DNA from 4 places in the Parashewanella sp. 2304DJ23-3 genome. Region 3 is predicted to be linked to each of the others. Evidence: predicted binding sites of a transcription regulator. Region 3 holds the regulator's gene; each other region holds the start of a gene.
What was found. Region 3 encodes sigma-54, which starts transcription at its own class of promoters, with help from an activator protein. Its sites were predicted from a motif close to GTTGGCACGNNNNTNGNNT; they were not measured.

Region 1 (8,245 bases), on a different contig from region 3:
GTCAAGCCCGGTTTTGCTTATCCATAATGCCGGATGCATGACATACTCCCCTAGCTCATTCTCATCATTTGAGCAGAAGCACGATCGTTATCTTCTGCCGTTTTCATCATTTTCACTTGCATCTCGAACTGACGCTGAATATCGATTAATGCAACCATTTCTTCAACGGCACTCACATTACTGCTTTCGATTGCGCCACTTTCCAGTGCTACATCTAAATCAATCGGTTGAGGCTGCCCCGACGAATGTCTGAATAACCCATCTTGACCTCGCATCAGCTCTGCTGTTTCAGGATTTACGAGTTTGATGCGACCAACTTGCTCTAACGCTTCAGCTGGTGCACCTTGAGGCCTGACGGTAATGGTTCCATCTTGGCTTATTTCTACTTTCTCGATGGGTAGCGGTAACACTATCGGACCGTCTTGCCCCATAATTGGGTTACCACGGTCATTTTGTAATAAACCCGTGGTGTCAAAACTCAAGCTACCCGAGCGGGTGTAAGCTTCTTCACCTTCTGCGCTTTGCACCGCTAACCAACCATCACCTTTAACGGCAACGTCAAGATCTCGACCTGTTGTTTTGATTGCACCGGATTGAAAATTGGCGCTAGGTTGCTCTGTCATTGCAAACACACGTGTTGGCAAACCATCACCAAAAGCTTGCATTGAGCGAGCTTGCGCCATATCGGCTTTAAAACCATCGGTATTTGCATTGGCTAAGTTATTGGCACGAACAGCCAATTCAGCCATATTTTGTTTAGCACCGCTGGCGGCGATATAAAGCAGCTTATCCATTACTCAATCCGTCAAAACTTAATACTTATGATGAATAAAGCATCGAACGTGCCAATTGATTAGAGCCGAGTGTTTATCGGCTATTTACTAGTCTAAAAAGAAAAAAAATGAAGTGATATTTTAAAAAGAGGAAAGCCATTGCCGCGGAGGCAATGGCTTTAATGTAACAAATAAACTTTATGATTTATTGAATCTGTAAAATCGTTTGTTGCAGTGTACTGTTAACTTCCAACGTTCTCGAGTTAGCTTGGAAGTTACGCTGTGCTGAAATTAAATCAACAAGCTCAGTCGTTAAATCAACGTTTGATTGTTCAAGAGCTGAAGAACGAATGCTGCCTAGCGTACCACTGTTAGCTTCACCCGCTAGTGCAGGCCCTGAATCTAAACTTGAGCGCCAAGACGTATTACCAACCTGAGTTAACCCTTGCTCATTCTGGAACCTTGCCAATGCAACACGTGATAATGGAATGGTTGAACCATTACTGTAACTTGCATTAATCAGTCCATCAGCCCCAATTTCAACATTCGTCAAACGACCGACAGTCGAGCCGTCTTGGCTTAACTTGGTGACTTCAAACGGTGCCGCAAATTGCGTTGGGTTGTCAAATTCAATGTTCAAGGCCTGTGTACCATCAGCACCTAATCCAAGTACGTTAGCGCCAGTAACACCTAATGGTACCGTATTAATTGTTGCTGGTGTACTACCCGTATAACCACCGACATTATCAAATGTCAGTACAGCGCCTTGCCAGTCAGTAGCAGGCACGCTATCTGGCTTCGTTGCTGTAGCATTTCGAGGAGTACCATCAGGGATTCCATTCTCATCCACATCAACATCATAAGTAGCAGTAGCACCAGCAACATCTACTGGCTCACCATCAACGGCATAGAAGGCAACCCAATTGTTTCCATCATTATGGGAAGCATTTTCAGGCTTCACAAAGTACGTTGTCATTACATGCGGCTCACCTAGTGAGTCATAAAATGTAATTGATGTTGAGTTATTAAACGTTTCAGGATCTTCAGGGTCAAACGCCGCTGGATCTTTAGAGTCTTCCGCAACATTCAGGTTCATTTGCAAATCAATTTTAGTCGATTGCTCAGGTCGTCCTGCGGTGTCAGGAATTCTAACAGGTTCAGTGGTTGTCAAACTCACTGATGTCGAATTACCGTTTTTATCTACTGGAAAGGTTCTTAAAAAGTTACCCGCTGAGTCAACCATAAAACCATCAGAATCCACTTTAAACGCACCAGCACGAGTGAATGTTAAATCCTGTGAATTTTGATCTGAAGAGGTCACAAAGTAGCCACCGCCACTGATCGCCATGTCAAGTGCGTTGTTGGTAAACTGCAAACTACCTTGATGGAATTGCTGAGCAACTTGAGTCGTTGTCACCCCACCACCAACATTTGTTTTACCGTTCGAAAAAATTGAATTTGCATAAACATCAGCGAACTCAGCACGTGATTCTTTGAAACCAATGGTATTGGCATTTGCAATATTATTGGCGGTAGTGTTTAAGTCCTTTTGTGCGGCTTCAATGCCACTTAAGGCGATGTTGAACGACATAAGTCCCCCTGTTCTGCATCAAGATTTAACTGGCGAATCCTCGCCAAATTCTTATTCCAAATATGAAAAGTCGGTTTAATCGGCTTTTCTTGTGTTCTTTCTAAGTTTCTGAAACGGCTAACACATCACTCAATTTAACGGCACTTCCGCCTGCCAAATTAAGGATGGCTCCAGTCTGAGCAGTACCCAGTGAAACGCTACTTACGTGTGCATAAGTTGAAACTGGCAAATCTTGTGTTTCACCATCAACAATCCCGCTGGCTTTTAAGGTGTACTCACCTTCTGCAACAGGGTTGCCGTTTTTATCTTTCCCGTCCCACTTAAGCTCGATATTGCCACCGTCGCTACCGTCGGCTTCGAAGGTCGTGATCAACTGACCTTTACTGTCTTCCACTCGAACGTTAATCGTTTCAACTGGCGATGTTGTACTAGCCACACCTCTAAGCTCTGGATTTGTGGCTGAAACATTACCCGAACTTGTTGGGATCAAAACTTTGCGTCCAACCAAACTTGAAGCTTGAAGCGCTTGGCTTGAGCTCATAGTTTGATTCAAGTTCAAAATTTCTTTGTTTAAGTTACCAATCCCATCAACAGTTGAAAATGACGCCATTTGCGCAATCATCTGATCGTTATCAACAGGTTTAAAAGGGTCTTGATATGCCAACTGCTGAGATAACAAAGAAAAGAAATCATCTTGTGTCAGAGACTGATTGTTATTCGGCTCTGGCGTTTCCGATTGCTCTGGCAGCCGTAAACTGTCTAAAAAAGGGTTACCTGTAGAGTTAATGTCATTCATAACCTACTCCTACTTGCCCATTCTCAACGTTTGCTGAAGCATGCTCTTGGCAGTATCAGCAACTTGGGTGTTCATTTGATATGTTCGAGACGCAGAAATCATGTCAGCCATTTCTTCCATCACATTAACGTTTGGTTTGTAAATAAAACCGTCACCGTCAGCCATTGGATGATCTGGTGAAAATTCTTTAATCAGTGGCTTGTCGCTTTCAACAATGCCTTTTACTGCAACTTTCATTGATGACTGGTTTCCCTGCATTTGAGAAGCAGAAGCTTTATCCATCTCTGCTGCAAAAATAGGGTGACGTGCGCGGTATGTTTCATCAATGCTGCTGGATACCGCGTCTGCGTTGGCAATGTTACTCGCAGTCGTATTTAGGCGAACTGATTGTGCAGACATACCTGAACCTGCAACATCAAAAATATTAAATAAACTCATAATTATTCACCCCTTATCGCTTTCTTCATGCCATTAAACTTGCTTTCCAAAAAACCAAGTGACATTTGATATTCCAAAGCGTTTTCCATGAAAGAAGCTTGTTCTGTTTGCATGTCCACTGTATTGCCATCACCAGTGTCTGGTTGGTTAGGAATTCGATAGCCTGTTTCGGCTTGCACTACACTTTGAATTGAAAAGTGCTTTTGGTGAGTGCCACCTAAACTGACGCCTCTTTGTTTTGACACAGCGCTTCGCATCGCTTGTTCAAAATCGACGTCTTTTGCTTTGTAATGAGGTGTGTCTGCATTTGCGATATTGCTGGACAATACCTCTGCACGCTTAGCTCTTACGCCTAACGTATGCTGATGAACACCTAATGCTTTATCGAAACCAATCGCCATAAAATTGCCTTTACAATGGACTTTGCTTTGTAAATGCAATACGTATGCCAATAAAATTATGGGAGTGAAATTTGAATGAAAATAGTGCGGATATGAATAAAAGAAAAGCGAGATAAACCCGCTATACAACCGGATAGATTATTTTTTACGATAAAAAATACCTGGATTGCAACGAATCATGTCAAATTCGTCCGTCAAACCAGTGATAGACTCAGAAGCCCCAAGAAACAAGATACCATTTGGATTAAGGGCGGCAGCGAATTGCCGTAAGATATTAGCCTTTGCCTCTGCTGAAAAGTAAATCAAAACATTTCGGCAAAATATCACATCAAACTTGCCAAGTATGCTGTAACTTTCTAGCAAGTTATGGCTTCTGAAGTTCACTAATGAGCGTACTTTAGGTTTAACTCTCATATTGCCAGACGGTAAGTCATCAAAGAATTGACGCTTTCGTTCTTCAGACAACCCTCTAGCCAATGCCAGGCTATCATATTCAGCTTGAGCACAGCGCTCTAACATCGTTGAGGATAAATCAGTCGCAGTAACAGTAATGCCACGACCAAAACTGTTCGCTTTTTGCTGTTGGTATTCAAGGATACTCATTCCGATAGAATAAGGTTCTTGTCCTGAAGAACAAGCCGCAGACCAAACTTTGATTGGCGTTTTTTTGGCATCCATTTCAGGAAGTACTTGCTTAACAAGCAACTCAAATGGATAACGATCACGAAACCATAAGGTTTCATTCGTTGTCATTGCATCAATTGCATCAAGTCTTAGTTGACGTTCAGTAGGCTCCATCGAACGCTTAACCACATGAGAAATACTTGGCAAATCATATTTTCCCATCAAAGGCGCAAGTCGACTGCGTACTAGATACTGTTTATTGTCACCTAATACAATTCCGCTTTGCTTTTCTAAAAAGCGGCGAAACTTTTGGTATTCATCATCTGCAAGTGTGCTATTTGGCACCGTACCATCCTAAGTTTTAATACAATTGGCATTCAAGTTTGCCTAAGGCGCTGCTTTATACCTTAGCTTCTGAATCAATTCAACAACGAATTTAATAGTGTAATAACACTAATATAATTTATGTTACAAGCTTAGTTGTTTATTCACTGCTGAAGCTAATTCATCTGGATTGAATTTTGCAATAAAATCATCAGCTCCAACCTTTTGCACCATCGCTTGATTGAATACGCCACTCAACGAAGTATGCAAAACAACTTTAATATTTTTCAGCTTTGGATTTCCTCGGATTTCGGCCGTTAATGTATAACCATCCATTTCGGGCATTTCGATATCTGAAATAATCAGAGGAATATCACTTGATAAGTCTTCACTACCTTCCGCTTTATGCTTGAGCATATCTAACGCTTCGCGACCATCTTTTGCGGTTTCAATATTCAAATTAAGAGAAGAAAGTGCTCTTACAATCTGTTTACGAGCGACTGATGAGTCATCAATCACTAACACGTTATATTGTTGCTCTCTATCTATTGTCAGTTGCTCATCAATCTCTTTACTTATCTCGGTTTTCACAGGGGAGATTTCGTCTAGAATTTTTTCTACATCTAAGATCTCTACAAGCTCACCTTCTAACTCAGCAACAGCCGTTAAATATGAATTTTTACCTGCACCGGTGGGAGGAGGCATAATACCTTCCCAGTTCATATTAACAATACGCTCAACTGAGGATACGAGAAACCCCTGAACACTTCGGTTGTATTCTGAAATGATGATAAAGCTCTTATCGATGTTCTCGATTGGTTTCCCACCAGTGGCAGCACTTAAATCAATAACTGAAATCGTCGTACCACGAATATGAGCAATTCCGCGAACAAATGAATTGAGTTTAGGAAGAGATGTTAAGGGTGGACACTGAAGCACTTCCTTGACTTTAAATACATTGATTCCGAACTTTTGAGAATCATCAAACTTGAATAACAATAGCTCTAAACGGTTTTGACCAACAAGTTGAGTTCGCTTGTTTACCGACTCGAGAATACTTGACATAGCTCTGCCTATCCTTAACAACAGTCCATGTTTTGATGGCATAAGCCTCTAAAACAAGAACAAAATCTAAGTGTCTTCGCAATTATACCTTTTGCCATTAAGATGAATCAGTTCCGTTGCATCTTTATAAGTTCGCACATCTCATTTTTTAACGTAAAAAATGGATATGCTACACAATTGTAAATATTTAACGGAATAAACTCCAATAACTTTACAGTATATTGTTAAACTATAACCATACTAATTATGACGTAGAGTAAATAAACATTTACTTGCACGCACAAAGTATAGGCATATTTTTATATATCGACAGAGTATTAAAAAAATGAAAGTCAGTTTTTTTTTATTTATTGCCATGATGGTTGCTTCGCCTTTTACTTACAGTAAAGTAAATCCTTACGTTCCGACGTTACAAGACATTTCTAATGCTGCTCAGCGTGCCGTAAAAGACAAAATTATTCCCGCAAAAAACGCCAAAATCACAATCACACCTCAAAATATTAACGAGCGATTTAAAATACCACAATGCATCTCTCCTATTTTGGCAACTTTAGTAACACCAAAACTCAAGAGAAATAATACCGTAAAATTGAGTTGTAAAACGAATCACTCCTACCCTTGGCAAGTCTACCTGTCTGTAGTAGTTAAGACTCAATATCAAGTTGCTGTGCCCACTAAAACTCTAGCGGCAAATGAGTTAATTGACGCTTCGAAAGTGACATTGAAATATCTTGATGAGAATTCTGTCCGCGGGACACACTTTGACACGTTAGAAGCAATCATAGGAACAAAAACCAAAAAAAGAATTGCTAAAAATCATCCAATCTTTTCGCAAAATATATGTTTTGTTTGCAAAGGAGACTCAGTGAAAATCGTTGCTAGTACGAAAAGTTTTTCTATTCGAACTACTGGGACAGCAAAAACTGATGGAAATTTGCACGACACCATTGAAGTTATGAACAATCACTCAAATAAAACCATTAAAGCTCAAGTAATTGGGATTGGCGAAGTTCAAGTCAGGATGTAGAATATACTCAATGGTATCTTTGTAAAATTAAATTGGCTTTTTTGCTAAAGCTATATTTTTATCTGTCGATATACCATATAGACTATTTGATCTTTTTATTGCTAGGGCACAAAAATGGCTATCGATACAAATAAGCTAAACAGCAATTTATCGGCACGCATGCAAACAAGAAAGGCTGCGAATCAGTCCTCTGTTTCTGAGCAAACCACTTCAAAACCTGAAGCGAGTAAAGCTCAGAAAGGTGACTCTGTTGTTATAACGGCTCAGGCTCAACAACTTCAAAAGATGCAAACTAAGTTATCTTTGATGTCTGATGTCGATCAGAAAAAAGTATCTGAAATTAAACAGGCTATTTCAGAAGGACGCTATTCAATTGATCCTCAGAAGTTAGCAAAAAATATTTCTAGCTTTGAATCTGAGTTGAATGACCTGTATAAAGATAAGCAAAATTCAGTTTCTGAGTAGTCGTTGTATAAAAATGGAACAACCAGCCCAACTTCTTGAACATCAACTTAATTTACTCAATCATTTGATTGAAATAATTAAAAATGAAAGTGCAGCTCTTTCTGAACAAGACACTGACGCCTTGCTCATTCTTGCTGAAAAAAAATCAGAGTGCTTAACACTGCTTCAATCTAATGATACAAAATTAAGCCTTCCAGAAAATGCTCAATTGATTAAACAATCTGAAGAGCTTCTTGGCCAAGCTCAAAAAGCCAAAGCACTATTGGATGACTGCAAAAGAAACAATCAGAAAAATTCAACACTTATTGAACACAACCTTGCTAGCATTAGCCGTTTGTCACATGCGCTTCAGGCCAGTAGAAATGCCTTTTCGATGACTTATGATGATAAAGGTCAAACATCTACGATTTCGACCTTAGGGAATAATGTCGAAGCTTAAACTTAAAAAGTCTCATTAATCGTTGAAAATCATACCCTCTGATTAAGAAACTATCCCCAGTATTTGATTGCCCACCGAGATAGTCGCCCCAACAAACTTAAGGCGATAAGCACGAATCAGTAAGATTAACCTTTCGAGATCGGCGAGTGATGTTAGAAATACACCACTCGTTTTACTTTGTAGCTCTTTTGACGCTGCTGATACAACGCCCAAACATGTTTATAGTCAAGCTCTAGCTCTGTTACGTAAAAGTCACCTGACAAGTAGCTTTTAACAACTTTTGCACCTCTAACAACACCTGA
Region 2 (8,245 bases), on a different contig from region 3:
TTCAACAAGCTGGCATTGTTACTCATCAAGTCGCCATGGATACTCGAATTCTTAAATATTATTATCGTTTGTTACCTGACAATCGGTTGTTATTTGGTGGGCGAGGAGCCGTGTGGGGCAAAGATGCTTCGGATCCTAAGTATGGTTACCGTTTGAAGCAAGCACTGAATAAGTGTTTTCCAGCTCTAGCGGCTTGTAAAGTTGATTTTAATTGGACTGGGTGGATAGCAGCCGCTTTTGATGATATGCCTCATGTTTTTGAACAGAACGGTGTTGGTTATAGTTTAGGTTATTGTGGCGCTGGAGTATCATTCAGTTCGCAGGCTGCGTATCGTTTAGCGCAATCGATTGCAGGAGAGAAAATACCAAATTTGCCTTTGTATCGCTCTCCATTACCCAAAATGCCGTTTGCACAACTCAGACGTTGGGGGCAGTGGGGGTATTACCATTACGGTTTTATAAAAGATAAATTTACTTTTTAGACTCGATATCTGGTGGGATAACATTGAGCACGCCGTAGATATTAAAGTTGTGCTCATCAACTCCCTTTTCATCTTTTCCTTTCATTTTTGGATAGATAGCGACTCTATCAATACCAAATATTTTTCCATGATTACTTTCAAAGTGGAAGGTTTGAGGTGATTTTCGCTTTTCTTGCAGGCTAGCTGGGTAAATCACTTTTACGCTATCAGGGGCGCTTTTCAAAAAAATACAGGTAAGATCTCGTTCGGGCTGTTGACCAATAACGGTCAATGAACATTTTAATGGCTGATTATCGAGCTTTATTCCCTGAAATGTAGTTGCTAGAGAAGTGTTTGTAAAAGCTAGAATAGTGACTATAAGTGCACCAATCCTTTTCATTGTCTACCTCAAGTTAACGCTATGCTTCGAGAAAAGAATTCTGAAGCATAACGGGTGTATGAGGGAAATTCGAATTAAATATTATTTATGCAATTTGCGCTTCAGGGTCTAATGGTTCTAGCTTAAATTTGAAGTAAGCGTAAGAGCCACTCACAAGTGGGCAAATTAAGTTAAAAAAGGCAAAAGGCAAATAAGCGAGAGTTGCAACGCCTAGTGTACTGGCCATAAAGGCACCACAAGTGTTCCATGGCACAAGTGGACTGGTGATGGTTGCTGAATCCTCAAGAGAACGACTTAAATTCACAGAAGCTAAGTTTTGTTTTGCATACTCAAGTTTTAGCATTCTTCCAGGAAGAAGAATCGCAATATATTGATCGCCACAAACGATATTGGCACCAATACCACAGCTCAAGGTGGCAATGATCAAGCTTGAACCACTTTTTACCATTTTTAGCACGCCTTCTAAAATCTTTGCGAGAAGTCCTGTCACTTCCATTACGCCGCCAAAAGCCATTGCGCAAAGGATTAACCAAACAGTGGTCACCATGCTGCTCATGCCACCACGACTGAGTAGGTTATCTAACACTGAATCGCCAGTATTTGCTGTGTAGCCATCAAACATCGCAATCCAAATGCCTTTAATAAGTGCGACAGCAGGATATAAGCTCTTATCATCTATCGATGCAATGATGGTTTCATATTGAAAAATAGCGGCCATAGCGGCGCCTGCTAATGTTCCTAGAATTACAGTAGGAAACGCAGGTGTTTTTTTGTAAGCCAGCCACAAAACAAACGCTAACGGGGCTAATAAAACTGGGTTAGGGTTAAACTCTTGCTCCAGTAACGCTAGGCTTGCCGTTAAATTGGTGTTTAGTCCAGTTGTATCTGTGCTTAGCCCTAAAAAGAAAAAGATGATTAAAGCCAGAATAATACTTGGAACAGTAGTCCAAGCCATATAACGAATGTGGCTAAAAATATCGGCACCGGCTACGGCTGGGGCGAGGTTGGTAGTGTCCGAAAGAGGAGACATTTTATCACCAAAATAAGCACCACTGATGATAGCGCCTGCGGTAATTTCAACGCTGAGTCCCATCGCTCCAGCAATACCGACTAAAGCAATGCCTAAGGTACCTGCAACAGTCCAAGAGCTACCAACACTTAAGGCAACTAACGCACATAAGACACAACATGCCGCATAAAAGTATTCAGGATTCAGCACCTGCATTCCGTAATAAATCATCGTCGGAACGGTACCGGCTAAAATCCAAGTTCCAATGAGTGACCCCACGGCGAAAAGGATTAGAAGTGCAGGAGTGGCGACACCGATGCCTTCGATAATGCCTTTTTCCATTTCTTTCCAGGTATATCCATTCTTTACGCCAATGACTAAAGCTACACAGGCTGCAAGAATTAATGCAATTTGGTTGGCGCCGGATGAACTGTCTGATGAAAATAGATAAACGGAAGTCATTAGCATGGTAATCAATGCTAAGACTGGCAGCAATGCATCAAGCAAGCTGGCAGGTTTATGTTGTGACATAATTTTACCCAAAAATTTATTGCTCAAATCTGTGGAATATTTTTGAGCTTATTATTATTTCCTGAGTGAATCGTGACATAGATCACGGTGGTTTGTCGAATTTAATGATTAAGGCTAATCAACGACTGTCGGACCTTGAGGAGGGCTTATGTTGATTAAAACTGTCTCACTGAGACCAAGCTGATCCCATAATTGAGGTCGACAAATGAACTCAGGTTGGGTGAAGTTAACGCCACGTTTGGTCGTTACGATTTTGTATTTATGGTAATTGGGGCGCTTTTTGCAATTGCTTGGTTTGAAAGTAAGCATATTGAAACGAAAAAATATGTCTTCAATTCATACACTGGTCTATTACCAACACAATGAATTGTATTTGATTATTAACGGTGATTGATAAAAAAGCCAGCTTGAAACGCTGGCTTAATGAATAATAATGATAGGACGTGTTGATCTTTAGACAGTAAAACTATTTTTCTTCAGGTACGTAACCTTCAACATGAACGTCTTTGCCTTCAAACAAAAACTCGATCATATTCTTCTCAATAAACTGGCGGTCTTCAGCATTCATCATGTTTAACTTGTTTTCATTAATTAGCATGGTTTGTTTCTTTTGCCAGAGACTCCAAGCTTCTTTACTAATAGTGTCAAAAATTCTTTTTCCAATTTCACCTGGATACAGTTGAAAGTCTAATCCGTCTGCTTCTTTATTTAGATATACGCAATTTACGGTACGTGCCATTTTCTCATCCTCGTGAAATTTTTACTTCTGCTAATACTTTTTCAGTTGCAGCGGCTAGCCCAACTTTTTCAGGATTATCCAAGCTATACCATAATCCAGAATACTCGCAATCAGGTTCGGTAAGTTGATTGGTTTTATTGCTCAAGTTTATCAGAGTTGCTGAAATATCTAAATGAAAGTGGCTGAAGGTATGCCGAAAACCTGAAAGTTCTGAAACTGTGTTTAAATCAATATCCATGCTCAATAGGTACTCATCAAGTTCAGCGCTCGTTGAAAATTCAGGAAAACACCATAAGCCTCCCCAGATCCCTTGTTGAGGTCGCTGTTTAAGCAGAACCTTTCCATTTGAGACAAGTACTGCGAAAAAAGCGTTACGAACAGGCTTTTCTACTTTTGGTTTCTTGCCTGGAAACTCAGTTTGTCTACCTTGAAGCTGTGCTTTGCAATCTTGGTTGACGGGGCAGTCTTCGCATCGTGGCTTCGAGCGAGTGCAAATTGTTGCACCGATATCCATCATTGCTTGATTGTATTTTTGGATATCATCTTGTGGTGATAAGGTTTCAGCCGTTACCCAAAGTTGATTCTCAACGTGTTTTTTCCCCGGCCAACCCTCGATAGCATCATGGCGTGCAAGAACACGTTTAACGTTGCCGTCTAAAATTGCAAATTGCTTTCCGAGAGACAAGGATAAAACGGCGCCTGCTGTTGAGCGACCAATACCAGGCAATTCAATCACATCATCAAATTGTGTAGGGAAACTACCTTGATGTTTGTCTCTGATGATTTGTGCGGCTTTGTGTAAATTCCTAGCTCGTGCGTAATAACCTAAGCCAGTCCAGTGATGCAGTACTTCATCTTGCTCAGCATTAGCAAGCGAAATGACATCAGGAAAACTCGACATAAATTTTTCAAAATAAGGAATAACTGTCGTCACTTGAGTCTGTTGCAGCATGATTTCAGAAATCCATACTTTATATGGGGATTTATGTTGTTGCCAAGGAAGCGTTTTACGTCCAAAAAGATCGTACCAATCGATGATACGCTGGGAAAATGTTTTAATTTTTTTCATGGTAAGAAGTGTAACGAGCCGCAATATTTAACACAAGGGAGACAGTAAAATTGCAACTTAGTTAGGTAAGGGTATAATGCTGCCCTTTTCTTTACTACAGCAATACTTGTCGGGGCAAACATGAGCGAAGTTACAACGGCTGAATTTAACGAAGAAGGCAAATACCTAAGAAAGGTACGAAGCTTTGTTTTACGTGAAGGTCGTTTGACCAAAGGTCAGGCTCAAGCGATTGAAAAAAACTGGGATAGCATGGGATTAGAGTATTCCCCTGAAGCTATCGATTTGTCACAAGTATTTGGTCGTGACGCTGACACCGTTCTGGAAATTGGTTTCGGTATGGGGGCTTCTCTTGTTGAGATGGCTACAGCGGCGGCAGAAAAAAACTACATCGGTATTGAAGTTCACAAGCCAGGTGTTGGTACTTGCTTAATGGCTGCAGAAGAAGCAAGTTTAACTAACTTACGTGTATATCATCATGATGCGGTTGAAGTGCTAGAAAACTCAATCGCTGATGGTTCTTTAGCGAGAGTTCAACTGTTCTTCCCTGATCCGTGGCATAAAAAGCGTCACCATAAGCGTCGTATCGTTCAACCTGAATTTGTGCAATTACTTCGTAAGAAGCTTAAAGTTGGTGGTGTTTTCCACATGGCGACTGACTGGGAAAATTACGCTGAGCATATGCTTGAAGTGATGGACGCATCTGAAGGTTACAAAAATCAGTCTAAAACAGCTAACTATGTTGAGCGCCCTGATCATCGACCTCTCACAAAGTTTGAAGCTCGTGGTCATCGTTTAGGTCATGGTGTTTGGGACCTTATGTTCGAAAAAACCGAATAAGCTTTCCCTTTTACTAAGAGTTGGTGAATATTACCAACTCTTAGCCATTCTAATTTTTACCTCATCTGACTCCTTTCATCTAAAACTAATTAAATCCAATTAATACAGCACCTTAACCTAATTGGCACAGTTTCTGTTATCCCTAGTGTAATCAAAATGGAACAAAAGGGACTGACTCATGAAATTGAATAAAGTAGCTACCGCAATATTAATAACGTCTTCATTAACTGCTGGTTCTGTAATGGCGCATGACAGTGACGGCTGTAACGTTTCTCTGAATTACGACTTAGCCATAAAACCCAATATGATGGTTGTAAGTGACAATGGTTCTGAAAAGTACCGCATAGAACAAAGTCAGCTTTTTGTTGATGGAAAGAAAATCAAGCTGGACAGTGGACAGGTGCAGTTACTGAATCAGTATTCTGATGAAATGTATGCTCAAGTCCCAGAAGTTATTGATTTAGTCAATGATGCAATGGAAATGGCCTCGGGTGCTGTTTCTATTACAATGAATTCGCTTCTTGGTGATGACGCTGCTGATAAAATTGATGAATTGATGGAAGGTCTTGAACAACGTATCGCAAAAGTAGCTTATCAAGATGGTAGTGAGTTTTACCTTGGGGCGACAGATTCAACACTCGATAATGCTTTTGATGAAGAGTTTGAAAAAGAAATCGAAGATGCAGTTAAGAATTCAATTGGTAGCATAATGATTTCACTGGGCAGTCAGTTGATATCCTCAGAAGGTGGCAGTTTTGACGAGAAGATTGCAAGCTTTGAGCAAAAGATGGAAAAGATGGGCAAAGATATCGAATCACAAGTAGAAGCAAAGGCACAAAAATTGGAATATAAAGCCGATGCAATGTGCGAAGACTTCAAAGAACTTGCTGTCTTAGAAGCGAAAGTTCGTGATGCGATTCCTGAAATATCCGATTTCCCAGTTGCTGTAACAACATCAAATGGTGGAAAGAATATCTCGTTTTAATTTCTTATGTTTTAGCTTTGCTTGATCCCAACTTCGGCGCTTTATGCGCCTTTTTTTGTGTTTTTTAAAAATCCGTCAGTCTGTTTTAAGTTTACGTAAGTGTTTTTGATTAAAAGCGTAGGCATAAAAGACGATGCTCAAATAAGGTAAAGCAGTGAACTGGAAGTTCGAATAATGATAAAGGGGAAATTGAATGCTGCGCTCGTCAACAATAAATAAAAAAAGCAATAATCATCAAAAAACTAATCCATCAATTAACTTGGTGACTAAAGCCATTTTAGCTTCGTTGTTTGTGTCACCATTTTCCTTTTCAGCGTTGGCTGAAAATAAAGATAGCGATATTGAAATCATTACGGTTACAGCTCAAAAACGTTCACAAAGTATTTTAGAAGTTCCTGTTACGGTCAGTGCGGTAAATAACGACCTAATAGAAGAAAGTAAATCCATTGGCTTAAGTGGTATCGATAAGTTTATTCCGGGCTTTAAGTTCAATGATAAGAATGCAACTCAACCCAGCGTAGCCATAAGAGGTGTATCCAGCCCGAACATCAGTGCAGGTGGTGATCCATCATCAGCGACTTTCTATGATGATGTTTATATGCCAAGAGCGGCGCAAAACGTCATATTCTCAGATCTCTCTCGTGTTGAAGTACTAAAAGGCCCTCAAGGGACGCTCTTTGGGCGTAATGCTGCAATGGGAGTCGTAAATATCGTCCCTAATTCGCCATCCGCTGAGTTTGAAAGCTTTCTTCAAGGCACATGGGGAACAGATAATTTACAGCGTTATGAAGGCATGGTGAACTTTCCAATCAACGATACGTTTTTTTTAAGAGCGAACTGGATCACCAATAAACAAGATGGTTTTATTGAAAATGTCGCAGATACTGTCTGGAATGGCGAATATAAAAAGTGGGATTTAGGTGCTAAAGATCATAATGCTGCCCGAGTTGCATTTTTATGGGATATATCAGAGCACACAAATCTACAATTTTCTTACGATTGGGACGATTTAGACCAAGCGCCTCCTATGGCGGTTGGCGTAAGCCCATTTGCCTATAACATGGGGAAGACACCATTTGCGTCTAAAGCTGAAAACGACGTATTTAAAGGCGGAGAATCTAGAGATATGTATGGTGTCAATGCAAAATTAAACCATGAGTTTAATGATGAGTGGTCACTAAAGTACATTGTGAGTTACCGAGACTGGGACACCAACAATCGTGAAGATGAAGACGGTACGGGAGATATCACACGTTATTTTGATACTAATAATCAAGAAGACTCAGATATTTTCTACACAGAACTTCAGGTAAATTATTCGACAGATAGAGTTAATCTAGTAACGGGTTTTTCATATTCAAAAGAGTCGGTGAACCAAACTACCGATCTTAATTTAACCGCTGATACAGCCGAAAGATTGACTACGGGTGCTTTAAATCAGCGTATCCAAGGGATCATGGCGCAACAACTTGCAGCTCAACTTGGTGGTAATTCTGATGCGCATGCTGCTGCGGCTTTTGGGGAGGGGGCAACGTTTGATGGCGTTGTTCAGCAGCTTTATAGCAGCAGTGGTTTCCCTCTGGATCATATCTGGAATCCACAAGAGTGGGCTGGAGCATTAACCGCACTCGGTTTTGCTGAAGATATTATGGCTGCAATTGGTATGCCTGGGCAGCCTTTAACGGCAGAAATTGTTCAGTTCTCAGGAGATATAACCTACGACGCCGTTGCTCAGGCATTAGGCATTGCTGAAGTTTTTGGGCCAAGTCATTCGGGTAAGTTTTGGACTGAAACCGTTAATAATAAAGGGAGCTTCACTAACTGGGGTGTGTTCGCCGATGTTGACTTTTCAATCACCGAAAACTGGAATGTCATTGCTGGCCTTAGATACTCACGTGATAAGAAAACATTCAGTTGGAATATCCCGGAAACGACTTTTACTTCTGTCCGACCAGGAGTCAATAACTTAATTTTCCAACAAGTTAATTTAAAGACGGAAGATGAATGGGATAAAGTGACAGGTCGTTTAGTGACCAGTTATGACTTCGCTGATAATCATATGATTTTTGCTTCATATTCTACAGGGTACAAGTCAGGCGGGTTCGACTCGTTAACACCAAGTTTAACTTCATTTAAACCTGAAGATACAACGAACTATGAAGTTGGCTACAAGGGATTAATCAATGATGTATTTGTTGCCAATGTCAGTGCTTA
Region 3 (8,245 bases):
GTATCAATATAATGATCCATCATCTTAGAAATCGGTGCTAATAACTCACCTTCTAATTTGATCGCTTCAGGCAATGTCACATGATGTTTGGATAATGGATGAAGACGGCGCGTTTCACTGTAACGTTTAAGGAGTGTTTGATCATTTGAATTCAGAAAAAAGCTACTTATTTCGATATCATTAAGTTTCTCTAACTGCTTTTCAAGGATCTTATCTTGCTCTGGTAAATTACGTACATCGACACTGATTGCGACGAGCTCATTATCCGGTTTAAGTTGAGAAATAAGATCACCAAGCAAAGGTACAGGCAAATTATCAACACAGTAATAGCCTAAATCTTCAAGCACACGCAGTGCAACGGATTTTCCTGAGCCACTTCGTCCTGAAACAATAACAAGCTTCATCCCGTAATCACCTGATACAACTCTTCTTCATCATGGCTTTTACGCAACTGCTTTAATGTCTGTTTGTCACTTAACTTTTCAGCCATTGCAGAAAGCGTGCTTAAATGTTCTTGGCATTGATCTGACGGAACCAACAGCGCAAATAAGATATCAACTGGCTGTTTATCAATTGCTTCAAAAGCAACCGGCTGCTCACATTTAATCAAAGCGGCAACAGGCTCTTTAATGCTGTCGATACGACCATGAGGAATAGCGATACCGTTGCCGATACCAGTGCTCCCCATTTTTTCGCGTTTGAGTAAGCTCTCGAAAATTTCTTGAGCCGAAAGTTCTGGGTACTTCGCAGCGATAAGATCACTGATAAGTTCGAGAACTTTCTTTTTACTGCCTGGAGTTGCACAAGTGGTGCACTCCGGCTTTAAGATGATGCGTAATTCCATCGTTAATGTTTGATCAACTTTTCTTTGTGTTTAATCACTTGGCGATTAATTTTATCAATTAATATATCAATCGCTGCATACATATCATTATGCTGTGATTTTGCATATGCCTCACTGCCATTCAATGTAATTCTGGCCTCGGCGGTTTGTTTTGAACGCTCAACGTTCAACACGACGCGCACATTATTGATCTGTTCTATTCGACGTTCAAGTTTTGCAAATTTTGTGTTCACATATTCTTTTAACGACTCGGTAATCTCGACTTGCTGTCCCGTGATTTCTACGTGCATATCCTATGCCTCCTAGCGTTATTTGAATGGTTAACTTTTCAAAATTTCTCTATACCAACTCTTATTGGTATTTTACAAACTCTTTCTCTGATTTGATGGTGGGATCATCATGGCTTCACGATATTTAGCAATCGTTCGACGTGCAACATTAATCCCTTGCTCGTTCAGTAATTGTGCCATTTTGTTATCACTTAATGGCTTCTTCGTATTTTCAGCATCAACTAACTTTTTAATGAAAGCTCGAATAGCTGTTGATGAGCATTCACCGCCATCTTCAGTACCCACATGACTAGAGAAGAAATACTTAAGTTCATAGATCCCTCTAGGAGTATGCATGTATTTTTTCGATGTCACCCTTGAAATGGTCGACTCATGCATCTCTAACTCTTCAGCAATGTCATTAAGCACCATCGCTTTCATGGCTTCAGGGCCATATTCAAAAAAACCTTGCTGCTTTTTCACAATCTCATTGCATACTCGCAAAATAGTATCGTTACGGCTTTCAAGGCTTTTAATAAACCACTTTGCTTCTTGCAAATGTCCACGAACAAACTGGCCATCCGCCTTATTTCTTGCCCCTTTAGCCATCGCTGCATAATGCTGATTCACATTGATCTTAGGCTGTGTGTTTGGGTTTAATTCTACAGTCCAACGGCCATTTTTCTTCATTACTGATACATCAGGTGTAACGTATTCATCTTCTTTTTGGCCTACAGACAACCCAGGTCTTGGGTCTAAACTTTGAATTAAATTAATCGCTTCTTTTAGCTGTGGCTCTTTAAGCTTAGTTTTTCTCATCAAAGTGCGAAAGTCACGAGTCGCAATTAATGGTAAATATTCTAAAACCATTAACTTCGTCTGCGCTAAATACGGTGTGTTCTCGTCCATTTGTGATAGCTGAATATGCAAACAATCACCGACATCACGTGCAGCAACGCCCACTGGGTCAAAGTGCTGTACACGTTTAAGTACAGCTTCAACTTCATCAAGCTCAATTTCTGGATCGCCTAAAGCGATGAGAATATCTTCAGTTGTTTGAGTGAGGTAGCCACGTTCATCGATGGCTTCAATGATCGCCGTTGCAATGGCGAAATCGATATCAGAAAAAGGGGTAAGGTTTTTTTGCCATTCAAGATGCTCATATAAACCATGGCTGGTTTCACCATGAAACGACGTTTCATCATCAGGCATTAAAGCGCCGGAACTGGAATTGGGGGCGGCGGTATAAACTTCGTCCCATGTTGTATCAACTGGAAGTTCGTCAGGCATTGAGTCTTGAGTCATGGTTTCTGACGTTTCGACTGCTGCGTCTTCAATAGGAACTTCTGGTTCTTCACCTTTGGCTTCTGATTGCAGCTGTTGTTCTTTAATCGACTCTAATGATTCGAATTGCTCGTCTTCCATTTCTAATAATGGATTGGACTCTAAAGCTTGTTGAATTTCTTGTTGTAGCTCTAACGTCGAAAGCTGAAGCAAGCGAATGGCTTGCTGAAGCTGTGGCGTCATGGTTAGGCTTTGACCCATCCTGAGCTGAAGTGACGCTTTCATGTTACCGCTATTCCCTTTTTGTTCTTGTTACGGCTTCAATGCCGCTCACTATAACGTGAATTGTTCCCCTAAGTACACTTCCCTTACGTGTTTGTTGTCTAAGATCTCGCTAGGGGCACCTTCTGCAATTAAGTCACCATGACTTACAATATAAGCATGCTCACACACATCCAGTGTTTCACGCACGTTATGATCAGTGATCAATACACCTAAACCTCTTTCACGTAACTGCTCGATAATTTTCTTAATATCAATGACGGAAATAGGATCTACACCAGCAAATGGTTCATCTAAAAGAATAAACTGTGGGTTTGCCGCTAATGCGCGCGCAATCTCTACACGACGACGCTCACCACCCGATAATGACATACCTAAATTGTCACGAATATGTGTTATATGGAATTCTTCAAGTAGATGTTCAAGCTGCTCTTCACGCTCATCTTTAGAGAGCTCTTTACGAGTCTGCAATACAGCCATGATGTTATCGTATACGGAAAGCTTTCTGAAAATACTCGCTTCTTGAGGCAGATAACCAATGCCCTTTCTGGCACGTAGGTGCATAGGGTCAAGCGTAAGATCATCATTGTCGATAAAGATCTGACCCTTGTCACTTTTAACTAAGCCAACAACCATATAAAAAGTGGTGGTTTTACCCGCACCGTTAGGCCCAAGTAAGCCAACAATCTGCCCAGTCTTAACGGTGAGACTGACATCTTTAACAACTTGCCGACTTTTATAGCTTTTGGCTAAATGCTTTGCCGTGAGTGTTTTTTGGGTCATTGTTTTTTCTCGGCTGACTTCTTAGGCGATGTTTCTTTTTTATTTAAGCTATCTTGGTAAGTTTCTGCTGGAATGATGGTTTGCACTCGGCCTTTATCTTTACCGTTAGCGCTGCCTTCAGCTTCAACATGCTGATTTTCAACATTATAGCGAATAAGGTTCGCATGCATTTTTATGCCACCTACATCTAAACGCGCATCACCGCTTAAGACTAAATCACCTGTTTTCTGTTCGTATGCAATCTTAGTCGCACTTGCAACTCCTAACTTACCGTCATCTAAAACTTGACTGAACTTAGCAGGTTTACCCGTTGCAATAAATTGGCCGTTGCCTGTTTTTTTATCTTTCGTTGCACTCATGTCATCTGCGGTAATTTTAATTGACCCCTGTACGATCAATACATTGCCGCTATATACCACTTGGTTTTTCTTTATGTCACCTTGAGAAGCATCAGCACTAATGTTCACTGGTTGCTTCAAATCATTTAGTTTTGCAATCACAGCTGAACTGCTTGCAATGAGCAACGAAAAAATAATAATGTTACTTAGTTTCATAAGTTCCTGTTACCTGACTTTTTAAGCGCACCGTTTCCTGATTAAAATCAGCATATAACCCACGGCCCTGGCTATTAAATCCGTTACCTTTAATGTAAACCATTTCATCTGACTGCATGGTCTTAGTTTTTAGATCCATCTGCAAATGTTTGGTTATCACACTTTGAAGCGGCTCTTGTTTATTAACTGCTTTTATTTCAACCGAGTTATCAAGATAAACTTTACCCAGCATTTTTTGCAGACGCCCTTGTTCTGCCGTTACTCGCCATGGGGAATGAATGTCGTCACCATAAATGAGATACACAGGCTTTGAAAAGAGCGTTAAATCTTTATCTTGGTAGTGTTCCATATGCTCAGCGGTCACTCGGCTGCTCAATTGCCCTTTTTCGTCATAAGCAACACTATCTAACTTAGTCGCAGTATAATCAGGCAACTCTATCTTTGAAGTCACCTGTTGCTTTTGCCCTTGTTTCACTTGTACCTGCCAGTACAGATACAAAGCAGTACTGAAAAAGATCACAATGGCAATCGTTACTCGATTCATACACTCATACCTTGAGCAGACTCAAATAAACCTTGGCTTTGTAAAATTAAATCCGATAGCTCTCGCACAGCACCATAGCCACCTTGAGTAAAGGTCACCATATCCACATTTTGGCGAACATATGGATGACCATCAGCAACACACACTGAAAAGCCCACTTGATTCATTACGGGCAAATCCACCATGTCATCACCAATATAAGCGACTTGTTGTGGCTTAATGTTTAACTGCTCAAGTAGTTCTTGATAAGCGATAATTTTATTATCAACACCTTGGTAAATTTTGGTTACACCTAGGGCTGTCATACGATTTTCAAGCAATTGCGATTTACGTCCCGTAATCACAGCTAATTCAAAACCGGCATTTAACAATGATTTTACGCCAAAACCATCACGAGTATGGAATGCTTTTAATTCTTCACCACTGTTACTGAGATAAATTCGGCCATCAGAAAACACACCGTCAACATCAAAAATCACTAATTTGATTTGCGAGGCTTTATCCCAATTTTGCTGTGAAATCGGACCGTATAGACTTTGCTTTACTGCTTCAGTCACCTTAAATGACTCCTGATTTAACCATATCTAACATATTCAATGCACCAACCGGACATTGTGCGTCATCCACTACTATGAGTCCATTGATGTTTTTTTGTTCCATAATGTTTAGCGCTTCTGCTGCTAAAATATTTTCATGGACTGTTATACAGTTTGCTGTCATGACTTCAGAAATCGTTGCAGACGCTAAATCAACTTTGGCATCAATCACTCTTCTTAAATCACCATCGGTAAAAATACCTAACAACTTATTTTCATCATCAACAACCGCCGCCATACCTAAACTCTTACGGGAAATTTCATACAGCGCTTCAGTGATGATCATATCTTTACTGACCAACGGCAGTTGATCGCCTTTATGCATGACGTCTTCAACTTTAAGCAGCAACTTACGTCCCAAGCTCCCACCAGGATGCGATAACGCAAAATCATCAGCCGTAAAGCCACGAGCCTGCAATAGAGCAACGGCTAATGCGTCCCCCATCACTAACGTTGCAGTAGTACTAGAAGTCGGTGCTAACCCAAGTGGACAAGCCTCTTCAGGTAAACCAATACAAAGATGAACTTGCGCATTAACTGCCATCGTCGATTTCGGCTTACCTGTTATTGAAATTAAAGGTAAACCCAGACGTTTAATGACTGGAAATAGAGTCAGAATTTCACTCGACTCACCCGAATTAGAAATGGCGATCACGACATCATTATCGGACAGTACACCTAAATCACCGTGACTGGCTTCTCCTGGGTGCACAAATACTGCTGGCGTGCCTGTACTGGCCAATGTTGCTGCAATTTTATTGCCGATATGACCAGACTTTCCCATCCCCATAACAATGACCTTGCCTTTGCATTCGAGGATTAAATCACAGACGTCAGTAAAAGCATCAGAGTCTACATATTGATATAAATTCTCAAGTGCGCTTTTTTCAATATCAATGACTTGTTTACCCCAACTACGGAGTTGTTTGCTATCGGTCATATTCATCTCTTTGATATTACAACAACTTAGTATTTCAGTTTTCTTTTGCGAAAACAGAAACAATAACATAACGGAATCTTTTCAATTATGCGCATTTTCGCTGGTATTGGATTAAATTGAAAGAGCTAGCACAGAAATCTCATTTTTGAGTTTGAACTTTTACTCAAATTTGTCATTCAAACTGTAAGTTACTGTGTCGATTGTATTGTAGATTTCTGGACATTTACGTACAATCGATCTTCTTTGCTCACAAACTAATTTGTTGAGCTAACTTGTTGATATGTTAAGGCTCTGCATGGAGAAAAAGGCGCAAACGCTGGTCGAAGTCCGCAATATGAGTTTCAGTCGAGGCCGTCGAGAAATTTTCGATAACCTGAACCTCACCATCCCTAAAGGTAAAGTTACTGCCATTATGGGGCCAAGCGGAATCGGTAAAACCACGTTATTAAAGTTGATGGGTGGGCAGCTTACACCAGACTCAGGACAGGTACTTTTTGATGGAGAAGATATCCATCAAGCTACGCGTAGTCACTTGTTTCAGTTAAGACAGCGTATGAGTATGTTGTTTCAAAGTGGTGCGTTATTCACCGATATGAATGTGAATGACAATGTCGCTTTTGCTTTAAGAGAGCATTCCAAACTGCCTGAAGCACTGATTGATAAGATTGTTGCAATGAAACTTGAAGCTGTTGGTTTGAGAGGTGCGGGTAAATTAATGCCAAACGAACTCTCTGGCGGCATGCAACGCCGTGCAGCCTTAGCAAGAGCGATTGCCCTTGAACCAGAGCTAGTGATGTATGATGAGCCTTTTGCCGGACAAGATCCAATTGCAATGGGCGTTTTGGTTAAGCTCATTAAAGAGCTGTCAGACTCGCTTAATTTAACGTCTGTTGTTGTTTCTCACGATGTTGAGGAAGTGCTCAGTATTGCCGATTACGTTTATGTTGTTGCAGACAAAACAGTAATCGCAGAGGGTACACCTGAATCGTTACGAGATTCAGACAACCCACAATTAAGACAGTTTATGGGGGGGGAGCCAGACGGTCCAGTACCATTCCACTTCCCTGCAACAGATTACAAAAAGGAGTTACTCGGTGAGTCTATTTGATTCAATCGCTGACTTTGGAAAAAATGCACTGGGTATCGTCTCCGGTTTTGGTCGTGCTGGTATTATGCTTTGGGGCGCCATTTTCAATGTGCCAAGATTTCGCAAAGGTACACCTTTATTGATAAAACAGCTTTATGTTGTTGGTGTACAGTCTTTAAGTATTATCACCATTTCAGGTTTATTCATCGGGATGGTGCTAGCGCTTCAAGGCTTTATTATCCTTGTTGACTTTGGTACCGAAGAGAGTCTTGGGCCAATGGTTGCGCTCAGCTTACTTCGTGAATTAGGCCCTGTAGTGACTGCACTACTTTTTGCCGGGCGTGCGGGGTCTGCATTAACGGCTGAGATTGGTTTGATGAAAAGCACCGAACAGCTATCGAGCCTAGAAATGATGGCAATCGACCCTCTAAGACAAGTGATTGCACCTCGTTTTTGGGCCGGTGTGATCAGTATGCCACTGTTAGCAATGATTTTCTCTGCCATTGGTATTTATGGTGGATACCTCGTAGGCGTTGAATGGAAAGGCATCGATGACGGTGCGTTTTGGTCAATCTTGCAAGCCTCTGTTGAATGGCGCCAAGACATCGTTAATTGTTTAATTAAAAGTGTTGTGTTTGCGATTGTGGTCACTTGGATTGCCTTGTATCGAGGTTACCAAGTTGTTCCCAACCCTGAAGGGATAAGTCGAGCAACCACTCAAACCGTTGTACAAGCGAGCTTAGCTGTACTTGCACTAGACTTCTTACTGACCGCACTGATGTTCGGCAGTTGATCTTAATAAGATTAATGGAATTTACGTTATTATGTTGACACGAAAAATTGAATTTTTAGTCGGATTGTTTTTACTTGCAGGCATTGGTGCCTTTTTAGTGTTGGTTTTCAATGTAGCCAATATTAAGGTCAGTAGCGATAGCGACACATATACACTTACAGCCCACTTCAATAATGTCGGAGGCTTAAAAGTTCGCTCACCAGTGAAAGTTGGCGGTGTTGTTGTTGGTCGTGTTAGTGGTATCACTTTGGATCCACAGCAACTGAATG
Region 4 (8,245 bases), 370 kb from region 3:
ACTAAAGAAGGTGCCCAACTTAGATCAAATGGATTGATTGAACCTACGTCAAACAAATCACCACGTAATGTGCTCGCAATCTCTTCTTTCTCTGAATTATCGGACATTTGAATAATCCAAAGCACCATAAACAATGCCATCATTGCGAGAGTAAAATCAGCAAAAGCCACTTTCCATGCACCACCAGAAGCGGCACTTTTTTGCTTACGGTTACTTTTTCGTCTGATGATCAGTGGTTCGTTTGTACGCTTCATTAGCTGCGTTGCTCCATCATCCAACGTTCCAGTTCAATAAATGATGGTCGATGTTCAGCTTGGATTTGTTTGCGACCAGCATCAATTGCCAGCATTGGTGGTTTTCCTTTAGCAAAAGCCGTTAACATTGCGGCCACACAGCGCAATCGAGAAGTTTGGCGATCAACTTGATGCTCTAATGCTTTTGACAGTGGGTCAAAGAAACAATAACAAAAGAAAATACCAATAAATGTCCCAGTCAGTGCTGCGGCTACCTTCACTCCGATTAAGGTAATAGAACCATCGATATAAGACATGGTAATGATGATCCCCATCACGGCGGCAAGAATACCAAAACCTGGCATAGCTTCAGCCACTTTATGAAGCGCATGAGAAGGTCTCATTCGGTCTTCTTCAATACGATGGATTTCTTCCTCAAGGATGTGCTCTAAATCATGGGGAGAAATTTTACCAATTGATTGTAGCTTTAAGTTATCAATCAGAAATTGCAGTAAATCTTGATGCTCAAGAACCGTTGGGTACATCAAAAATAAAGAGCTGTCTCTTGGATTCTCAAGATGGTCGTCTAACACTCTCATGCCTTGAGACTGAATTTGATTCATCAGCATACCCATCAAACCAAATAATTGCGGGTATAACTCAGGGTCTTCTTTTTCTGACTTTAAAAGCTCTTTAAGTTGTGTAACTAAATCATTAAGCACTGCTTTAGGATTAGCAATGATTAATGAACCAATACCAGCTCCGATAATAATGAGAATTTCAGCGGGCTGCCATAATGCGCTGACATAACCACCAGCCCATAGGTAACCACCAAAAACAGAAAGAAGTATGATAATTAACCCAAAGACTTTGTTCATGCAGTTATCCTGTTCTTATTCGTTCCACTTTTGCAAAATTTGCTGTATTTGCTTGATTGCGAGTTTATGTAATTGGCAAATACGGGTTTCAGTTAACCCCAACGTCGCAGCAATTTCGCGTAAATTCAGTTCATGCTGATAATAAAGCGACAGAATTACCTGATCTCTTCTATTTAATTTCGAAATTGCTTTAAATAATGTTTCTTTTGTTGATATTTCACCCAGCACACTTTTTTCATCAACAAAATGACTGCCTGCACCTAGCATTTCATCAAGACTTTTCATCGAATCAGACAAAGAAGCATGTAAGCGCTCACGATACTGTTCAGGGCTCACCCCCAAAGCTAAAGCCACCTCTTTATCTGTTGGTTCTCGACCTAGTTCTCGAGTGAGCTTTCTAACTGTATCGTTAAGTTCATGAGCTTGTTGACGTACAGGCCTTGGCCGCCAATCCTGACGCCTCAACTCATCTAGAATCGCACCTCGAATACGTTGGCTAACAAACGAAATAAACCCATTGTCTAACCCGCCAGGGTAGCGTCTTGAAGATTCAAGCAGTGCCATCATGCCGATTTGTTCCATATCTTCGAGGCTTAGCGTGGCGCCACAATGGCTTTTTAGCTGGTAGATAATTCGCTTTACTAAGGGTAAATATTGTTGAAGCAATTGAGATTCATTGGGTTTAGAGGCTGGAGCGTCATCACCGGTATGCTGATATGCAAGTTGACCTGAATTCATATCCCTATTCTCTTATTTGAGTCTGATTTATCGTTGTCTCAGCTGTTGATATCACCGAACAAAGCTTGGTGCGCCCTTGAGTTTTCAAGGGCCATCATTACCGCTGAAATGATTGGTTTATTGAATAACCATACGTGTGAATAGCACTTGTTCTAGCTCTAAATCATAGTGGTTTTCACTCAGTACTTTAGATAAAGCAAGCTGGACTTCTTGTTGCAAAGTATCAACATGATTTGGGTTATTTAGCTCTTCAAATTGCTTTTTAGCGAACAGTTTCATTAACGTATTTCGAACTAGAGAATCTGCTTCTTCTAATGTTCTTTTTACTTCTTCAGAAGAAGATTTCACCGACATTTCAAGCAATAAGTAGTGAGGATAGTCTTCACCCGCCACCGTAACGACGGTTCGCTTTAGAGGGTAATACTTTGCGCTGGGCATGGTTGTCGTATCTCGATGAAACACTTTTCCAAATAAACTTGGTGACTGCCACCCCACATAAAAAATTGCTGCGGACCATACTGCGATAAAACTTACTGTTACTAAAACTTTTGCCGCTTTACTCAAAACCATTCTCCTTATGCTCTGACGTCGAGTTCTGACGAAACTGTTTGCTGTATTTCACTTTCAGCCTCATCAAAACTCGCAATTATTTGAACCTCTTCCGCTTGGTGTTGTTCTGATTGATGTTCACCATAGCTGATATTCACATCTACTTGGCCACCATGATCTAACGCCAAGTCGCTTCGTAAGCGTTCGATTCCTGCTTGCAACGCATCCCTTACTTGAGCGGTGGCAGCATTTAACTGAATTTGTAATCTATCTCCGTCCAATTTCACGCTCATATCGAGCTTGCCAAGTTCTGGTGGATCGAGTCGAATTTCAGCTTGTTTAACGTTTTGATCAATTTGAAAGCGAACCTGCTCTCGAAGAGGCCCTATTAATTGCTGACTTTGATGAGGTAACGCCTGAGCTGTATTTATGGGAATAGGTCCCCACTGACTCGACTTTGCAGAAGCCAATGTTTGGGTGTGAATATTTGAAACTTGAGATGACGCACTTTCAATATTACTGAGCTCTGAAACCACGCTTTGTATCTGTAATTGGTTCTGCTGTGCCAGTTGTGGCGCAGAACGATAAACACCTTGCAGCATCATTTGCGAGAGCATGGTGTCACTTTTAATCCCACTTGACTCTGAGGGAGAAAACGCTTTGTTTGATAAACCCAATGAAAACGGTGCTTGTTGGTGTTGTGTCTGATTGAGCTGACTGGCTTCAATATTTGCGACACTGCTTGGCGAATTCGATACTGAATTCACTCCAGTAGAAATGGATTGTGTTAGCGTGTTTTCTTGAGCATATCCATCATCATAAGCCCCCCCCACAACACTCGGTTGCTGAAGGTGATTCATGCTGTTCTTTTCTGATTGGGCTTTGGCTTGATTAACGAAAGTTCCAGCCGTATTTAGCGCACTTCCTAGGGTGTTTTTATCACGAGTGTGAATGGTAGAGTCAGTAAGTGTCGCTAGAACTTGAGCTCCTTCACCTTGAGCACCGTAGATAGAATCTAACTCGCTCTGAGGTGAAGATTCTGCGCTGGTAGTCTCGGCAGCAAGCTTTCCACCTAACAGTGAAAATCCCGCAACCGACTGACTCGTGGTACCGTTGCCCGTAATAGAGGAGGAAGATGTTGTCCCAACTTGAAGCGTATTTATTATTGCCATTATTGATCTGCCCTACCACTGCTATCGATTAAACTGATGACTTGATTCAGTCAATTGATAGGCATTCAGCCCTTCTTTTTGTTCTTTTAACTGCTGCATTTTGTTTGACAGCTCTTGTCTTGTTGCCTCTAACGTTTCAATGGCTTTTTTATGTGCCTTGCCCAAACGTGTAAATGCCTGTTTTTCAGCTTCGGATTGTCCTTTTCCGTACTTTTCAACAATCTCGATTAATAAGTCATTTACCTGCTCTAACTTAGAAATATCTTGTTGAACACCGTACTTTTTAAAAGCTAGCTCTAATTTCAGAAATTGATTAGTTAAGGTTTTGCCAACCGGCTCTGACATCTGTAATTACCTTCACAACGGGTTGAAGTTCTTCAATACTGTTTTGCACACTTGCCGTTACTAGCTGACGACTACAATAGTCATATAGGTTGTTTAGGCTCACTGCGATTTCACCGCCGTTTTCCATGTCCAACATTGAATCTAAGCCGTGGACAATATTCAGGCATTTATTGACGCTTTTACCCTTGTCTTCAAAACTTTTTCTTTCCATGTAACCTGAAGTACGATCGAGTTCTTCAAGTAAACCATCTAACAACATGCGTACCATTTCATGTGGGTTCGCAGACGCCGCACGGGCGTCTAACGAAATTTGTTGATAAGCATTAAAAGGATCTTGCTCGTTTAACATTAAATTTATGTTCCTGTACTAAAAAGTGAGCTTGATGAACTTAGCCTGTTGATTGCCGCCTCAGCTGCAGTAAATTGAGATAACAAAAGCTGATATCTTTGTTCCATTTGTTGATTAAAACGTTCCATATCACTCTCAACACGGTCAGTTCTATCTTTGAGATTGTTCTGGCGAGTATCAATAAAACCATTAAATTCGGTAAAAGGATCTAAAACGGCTTCGAGTTTGTCTATGTAGGCATCATCAGCAGTAAATAAAGCTTCAACAGCATCAGCATCATCACGTAATGCATTCGACAGTTTTTCACTATCAATACTTAACTTACCGTATCTATCTAGCTCTAGTCCGATATCAGCTAATCGCATGCCATTGGGTGCAGTTTCGAACAAGACATTTTTCAGCCTCCCCTGAAGTGCACGAACTGAAGCATCACCATTTAGTACGCCTACTGACTCTGAGTCAGTATCTGTGGCTGCGCTACCTAACCCACTAGTAAGTGAGCCGATTTGATTCTGAAGTACATTAAAAGCAGTAACAAATTCTTCAACAGCTTCTTTGGCAGTATCCGTATCTGCTTTAACTTTTAGAGTTGTGCTTTCACCTGCCGCATGAACACTATCAATATCCAATGAAATGCCATCAATCACGTTTTCAACAAAGTTGCTGGAACTGCTGATATCCACACCATTAATACTAAACTGTGCGTCTTGAGCTACCTGACGAGTTGTCATTCCCCAATCAGTTCCATCTAAGGTCACTGCAATAGTGTTTTCAGCCCCAGTATCTTTTGAGGTCATCATCAGCTCGACGTTACTACCCGTTCGAACGATTGAGGCTTGTACACCTGGGTTGTCAGGATGTTGATTGATCATATCTCTAAGATCGGCAACAGTTTCTGTACCACCAGCATTTACCACAGATAAATCAATGCTAATGGCATCTGCAGGATCGGCACCGAGTTGAATATTTAGCAGACCCGTTGTTGGTAAAATATCTGTCTCACTACCAAAAGTACGAGTTAATTGCTCAGCCTGTGCTAATTGCGACACCACCACATCATAAGTGCCTTGTGGTGCACTGCTGGTAACAGTCGCAGTAAGCTCTTCGCCAATAACATCGACTTTCTTTGCTGTAAAACTGTCACCTCCAATAGCAGAAAGTTTACCTTCTAAACTTTTTAAATTTTTTTCCAGCGTATTGTAAGCATTTAACTCTGTTTGATAACGCTGAAAGCTCGTTGAGTACAGCTGGTCTCTTGAGGCACGCTCAGCATTAACTAAGTTTCTTGATATTTCAGTTGGTATAAAACCAGCACCAGCAACCATGACATTCCTCCATTTGATTCAAGGCAACACGAATCAATGAGCGCAGATTTAATTTATTCTTATCGTTTACTCATCAAAAGTCATGCCAACAAAATAAAACATTTAATAACAAACAATTACAGTCAATCCCATCTAAAACCAAGCTAACCTTCTTCCGCTCTAACTTACAAAAAGGAAATGGTTTTTCCCCTTAATTTATTTTCCTTTAGGGATAAAAAAAGGCGCCAAATAGCGCCTAAGAAGGAAAGATTGCAATCCGAGTTGATGATTAACGCAATAGTCCCATAACCAAGTTAGTGTTTTGGTTCGCAGAAGACAGAATGTTCGTACCAGCTTGAACTAGAAGCTGGTTACGAGTCATGTTTGCAGACTCAACAGCGAAGTCAGTATCCATGATACGGCCAGCAGCAGCTTGAGTGTTTTGAGTCACGTTAGCTAAGTTAGAAGCTGTGTGACCTAGACGGTTGATATTAGCACCTAGCGTAGAACGTCTAGTTCCAACTTCATTCAACAATGCATCTACAACGTCAATAGCATCATTAGCGCCAGTGCTAGTCGTTAGAGTTGCAGTACTAAGGTTAACGGTTGTACCACCACCTGTACCATCATCAATCGCAGCTAAATCAATTCTGGCTGCTGTTACAGTCAATACTTCAGTGCTTGAAGAGCCAATTTGAAAGTCAACACCACCATCTAAAGTACCAAATAAATCATTACCAGCATATTGGGTGCCAGGGTTGGCAGTTGTGCCATCACCAATAATACGAGTAATTTCAGTTCTAAGTTCATTAAACTCTGCATGTAATGCGTTTAAATCTGCATCTGAATTCACACCGTTTGCAGCTTGTAGTGCTAGTTCTTTTTGGCGAAGTGCAATTGTAGTTACTTCATCTAAAGCGCCATCAGCCGTTTGTAGCATAGAAGTTGCATCAGACACGTTACGGCTAGCCGTTTGCATACCCACAACGTTAGAGTTTAGACGAGTTGCAATTTGAAGACCTGCAGCATCATCAGCAGCGCTGTTGATGCGCATACCAGTCGATAGACGCTCCATGGCGTTAGTCAACATGTCGTTGCTTTTAGTTACTGAATTTTGTGCAATTAGAGATGCGTAATTAGTGTGAACAGACAACATAGTGTCTTCCTCCATGTAATGAATTTGTTTTCTTGTCTCACCAACAAAAAGACGGCATGGAAAAAGCAAACTAAAGTCGATTTAAAATTTTTTATCAGAAAAAGATAAAAAACTAATACTTTCAATAAATAAAAATAGAACGTTTTATAAAAGTGTATCTCGTAAAATGACAATTGACGTTTTATTCAGCGAAATGTTACCTCATTAAATGTACCTTAATTAAAAATCACCACACTGGTTATATATTATGATTAAGGCCACATTTCTGTGTATGTGCTTCTCTATTGTTGCTTTTCCATGTTTGGCTCAATCTCATTCGATGCTGAATGGTTATCAAAAAGTAGGTTGCGCCACACAAAATATCGCAACGAGTGATTCAGGAAAATATCTTTTCATTGGAAATTACGGTGAGCAAGGTGCCAAATGCCCCTCGTACCTCCTCAATACTGAAACTCATAACAAGATAAAAGTCACTAATTCAGATCTCATGACGTTTAGCCAAGGGGGAAGTTTCATTGAAAATACTGATACCGATATACCTTCATTTCTTGCCGTCAACCAAAGCTCAACTGTGAATGTTGGTGATAGCCTTTATGTTTATCAATTTGATCCCCAACTGAAAGCGCTACACATCGTTCAGCACTACGATGATGTTTATTATGTCAGCGAACTGCCCGATCATCAGCATTCGTTAATCAAACAACAACACGCTCTTATCGTTGTGCGTAATGATGATCTTGCTCACGGTCAACCATTAACAGCGGAAAGTACTACTCACAATATTACTTATGCTGGGCAAACGGTATTTTTTAAGAATGGAGCAGACCAATCGATCATTGTTATGCCTTACAGTGGGCAATCTTATTTCATTAGAAATATTTATCAGAATAATGCCAAGCCTGACTTCGCCTTTAAAGAAGGCCAATTAAATACCTCCTTACCTGTAATTAACCAAGCAGATAAAAATACCAATACCGTCACACTCACATTTAACGCAACCCATTCGCTTTCTCAAGGTTCACAGGAACTTAGTTTAAATCGATATGTGTTCTCTCCAGGGGCTCCTGCTCAAGGAAAGTTGACCACTTACAAACTGACACTTAACCAGAAACCTTTACCTAATTCTGATTACGATAATGATATTTATGCCTTGCTTGCTGTACCAAACCATCCGGATGAATTTGATATTGCGTTTTCTGACTTAAAAAAAATGAAAAGTGAAATTGGGGTCGTTAAAGTCAGCGATCAAGCTGGAAAACTAAACTTTGATATTATTAAATCTAAACAGTATTTCGATTTGATAAAAGCAGTTGGCTTCTTATCGAAAACGTCAGACGATGAAAAAATGGGCATGATTTCAATTAACCCCATATTTAAACAAGCGGCGTATTATAAAGAAGTACCTTACCTAATGTAATTGATGTATTCGAAAGTAAGTGGCTTTGATCTATCGCACTAAGCAGTTATGATTGCAGTTAAACTCACTTTCGAACTAACACCTTGAAATTGCTGCCTCTGAAT

Region 1: a site for sigma-54 is predicted at 4,033-4,051, ahead of flgB (flagellar basal body rod protein FlgB). Genes of this name have one in related genera too.
Region 2: a site for sigma-54 is predicted at 5,167-5,185, ahead of AC1EU2_RS06765 (YggN family protein). Genes of this name have one in related genera too.
Region 4: a site for sigma-54 is predicted at 5,661-5,679, ahead of fliD (flagellar filament capping protein FliD). Genes of this name have one in related genera too.

What each region holds. Positions count from the first base shown of each region.
Region 1 is NZ_JBWQOH010000002.1:16,587-24,831, forward strand. It holds gene flgG (flagellar basal-body rod protein FlgG) at 1-39, opposite strand, end outside; gene flgF (flagellar basal-body rod protein FlgF) at 51-794, opposite strand; gene flgE (flagellar hook protein FlgE) at 979-2,364, opposite strand; gene flgD (flagellar hook assembly protein FlgD) at 2,465-3,160, opposite strand; gene flgC (flagellar basal body rod protein FlgC) at 3,170-3,598, opposite strand; gene flgB (flagellar basal body rod protein FlgB) at 3,601-3,999, opposite strand; gene AC1EU2_RS05995 (CheR family methyltransferase) at 4,138-4,968, opposite strand; gene AC1EU2_RS06000 (chemotaxis protein CheV) at 5,092-6,012, opposite strand; gene flgA (flagellar basal body P-ring formation chaperone FlgA) at 6,338-7,039, shown strand; gene flgM (flagellar biosynthesis anti-sigma factor FlgM) at 7,154-7,504, shown strand; gene AC1EU2_RS06015 (flagella synthesis protein FlgN) at 7,518-7,943, shown strand; gene AC1EU2_RS06020 (LPP20 family lipoprotein) at 8,096-8,245, opposite strand, start outside.
Region 2 is NZ_JBWQOH010000002.1:193,226-201,470, reverse strand. It holds gene AC1EU2_RS06795 (NAD(P)/FAD-dependent oxidoreductase) at 1-482, shown strand, start outside; gene AC1EU2_RS06790 (hypothetical protein) at 472-861, opposite strand; gene nhaC (Na+/H+ antiporter NhaC) at 947-2,401, opposite strand; gene AC1EU2_RS06780 (oxidative damage protection protein) at 2,868-3,140, opposite strand; gene mutY (A/G-specific adenine glycosylase) at 3,145-4,209, opposite strand; gene trmB (tRNA (guanosine(46)-N7)-methyltransferase TrmB) at 4,330-5,046, shown strand; gene AC1EU2_RS06765 (YggN family protein) at 5,225-6,031, shown strand; gene AC1EU2_RS06760 (TonB-dependent receptor) at 6,225-8,245, shown strand, end outside.
Region 3 is NZ_JBWQOH010000001.1:1,230,164-1,238,408, forward strand. It holds gene rapZ (RNase adapter RapZ) at 1-404, opposite strand, end outside; gene ptsN (PTS IIA-like nitrogen regulatory protein PtsN) at 401-844, opposite strand; gene hpf (ribosome hibernation-promoting factor, HPF/YfiA family) at 847-1,134, opposite strand; gene AC1EU2_RS05430 (RNA polymerase factor sigma-54) at 1,207-2,682, opposite strand; gene lptB (LPS export ABC transporter ATP-binding protein) at 2,731-3,462, opposite strand; gene lptA (lipopolysaccharide transport periplasmic protein LptA) at 3,459-4,016, opposite strand; gene lptC (LPS export ABC transporter periplasmic protein LptC) at 4,003-4,560, opposite strand; gene kdsC (3-deoxy-manno-octulosonate-8-phosphatase KdsC) at 4,557-5,117, opposite strand; gene AC1EU2_RS05455 (KpsF/GutQ family sugar-phosphate isomerase) at 5,119-6,096, opposite strand; gene mlaF (phospholipid ABC transporter ATP-binding protein MlaF) at 6,392-7,204, shown strand; gene mlaE (lipid asymmetry maintenance ABC transporter permease subunit MlaE) at 7,191-7,976, shown strand; gene mlaD (outer membrane lipid asymmetry maintenance protein MlaD) at 8,008-8,245, shown strand, end outside.
Region 4 is NZ_JBWQOH010000001.1:860,723-868,967, forward strand. It holds gene AC1EU2_RS03770 (flagellar motor protein MotB) at 1-254, opposite strand, end outside; gene motA (flagellar motor stator protein MotA) at 254-1,111, opposite strand; gene AC1EU2_RS03780 (RNA polymerase sigma factor FliA) at 1,127-1,849, opposite strand; gene AC1EU2_RS03785 (flagellar basal body-associated FliL family protein) at 1,967-2,413, opposite strand; gene AC1EU2_RS03790 (flagellar hook-length control protein FliK) at 2,425-3,570, opposite strand; gene AC1EU2_RS03795 (hypothetical protein) at 3,592-3,915, opposite strand; gene fliS (flagellar export chaperone FliS) at 3,884-4,264, opposite strand; gene fliD (flagellar filament capping protein FliD) at 4,270-5,589, opposite strand; gene AC1EU2_RS03810 (flagellin N-terminal helical domain-containing protein) at 5,858-6,724, opposite strand; gene AC1EU2_RS03815 (hypothetical protein) at 6,972-8,141, shown strand; gene lolB (lipoprotein insertase outer membrane protein LolB) at 8,231-8,245, shown strand, end outside.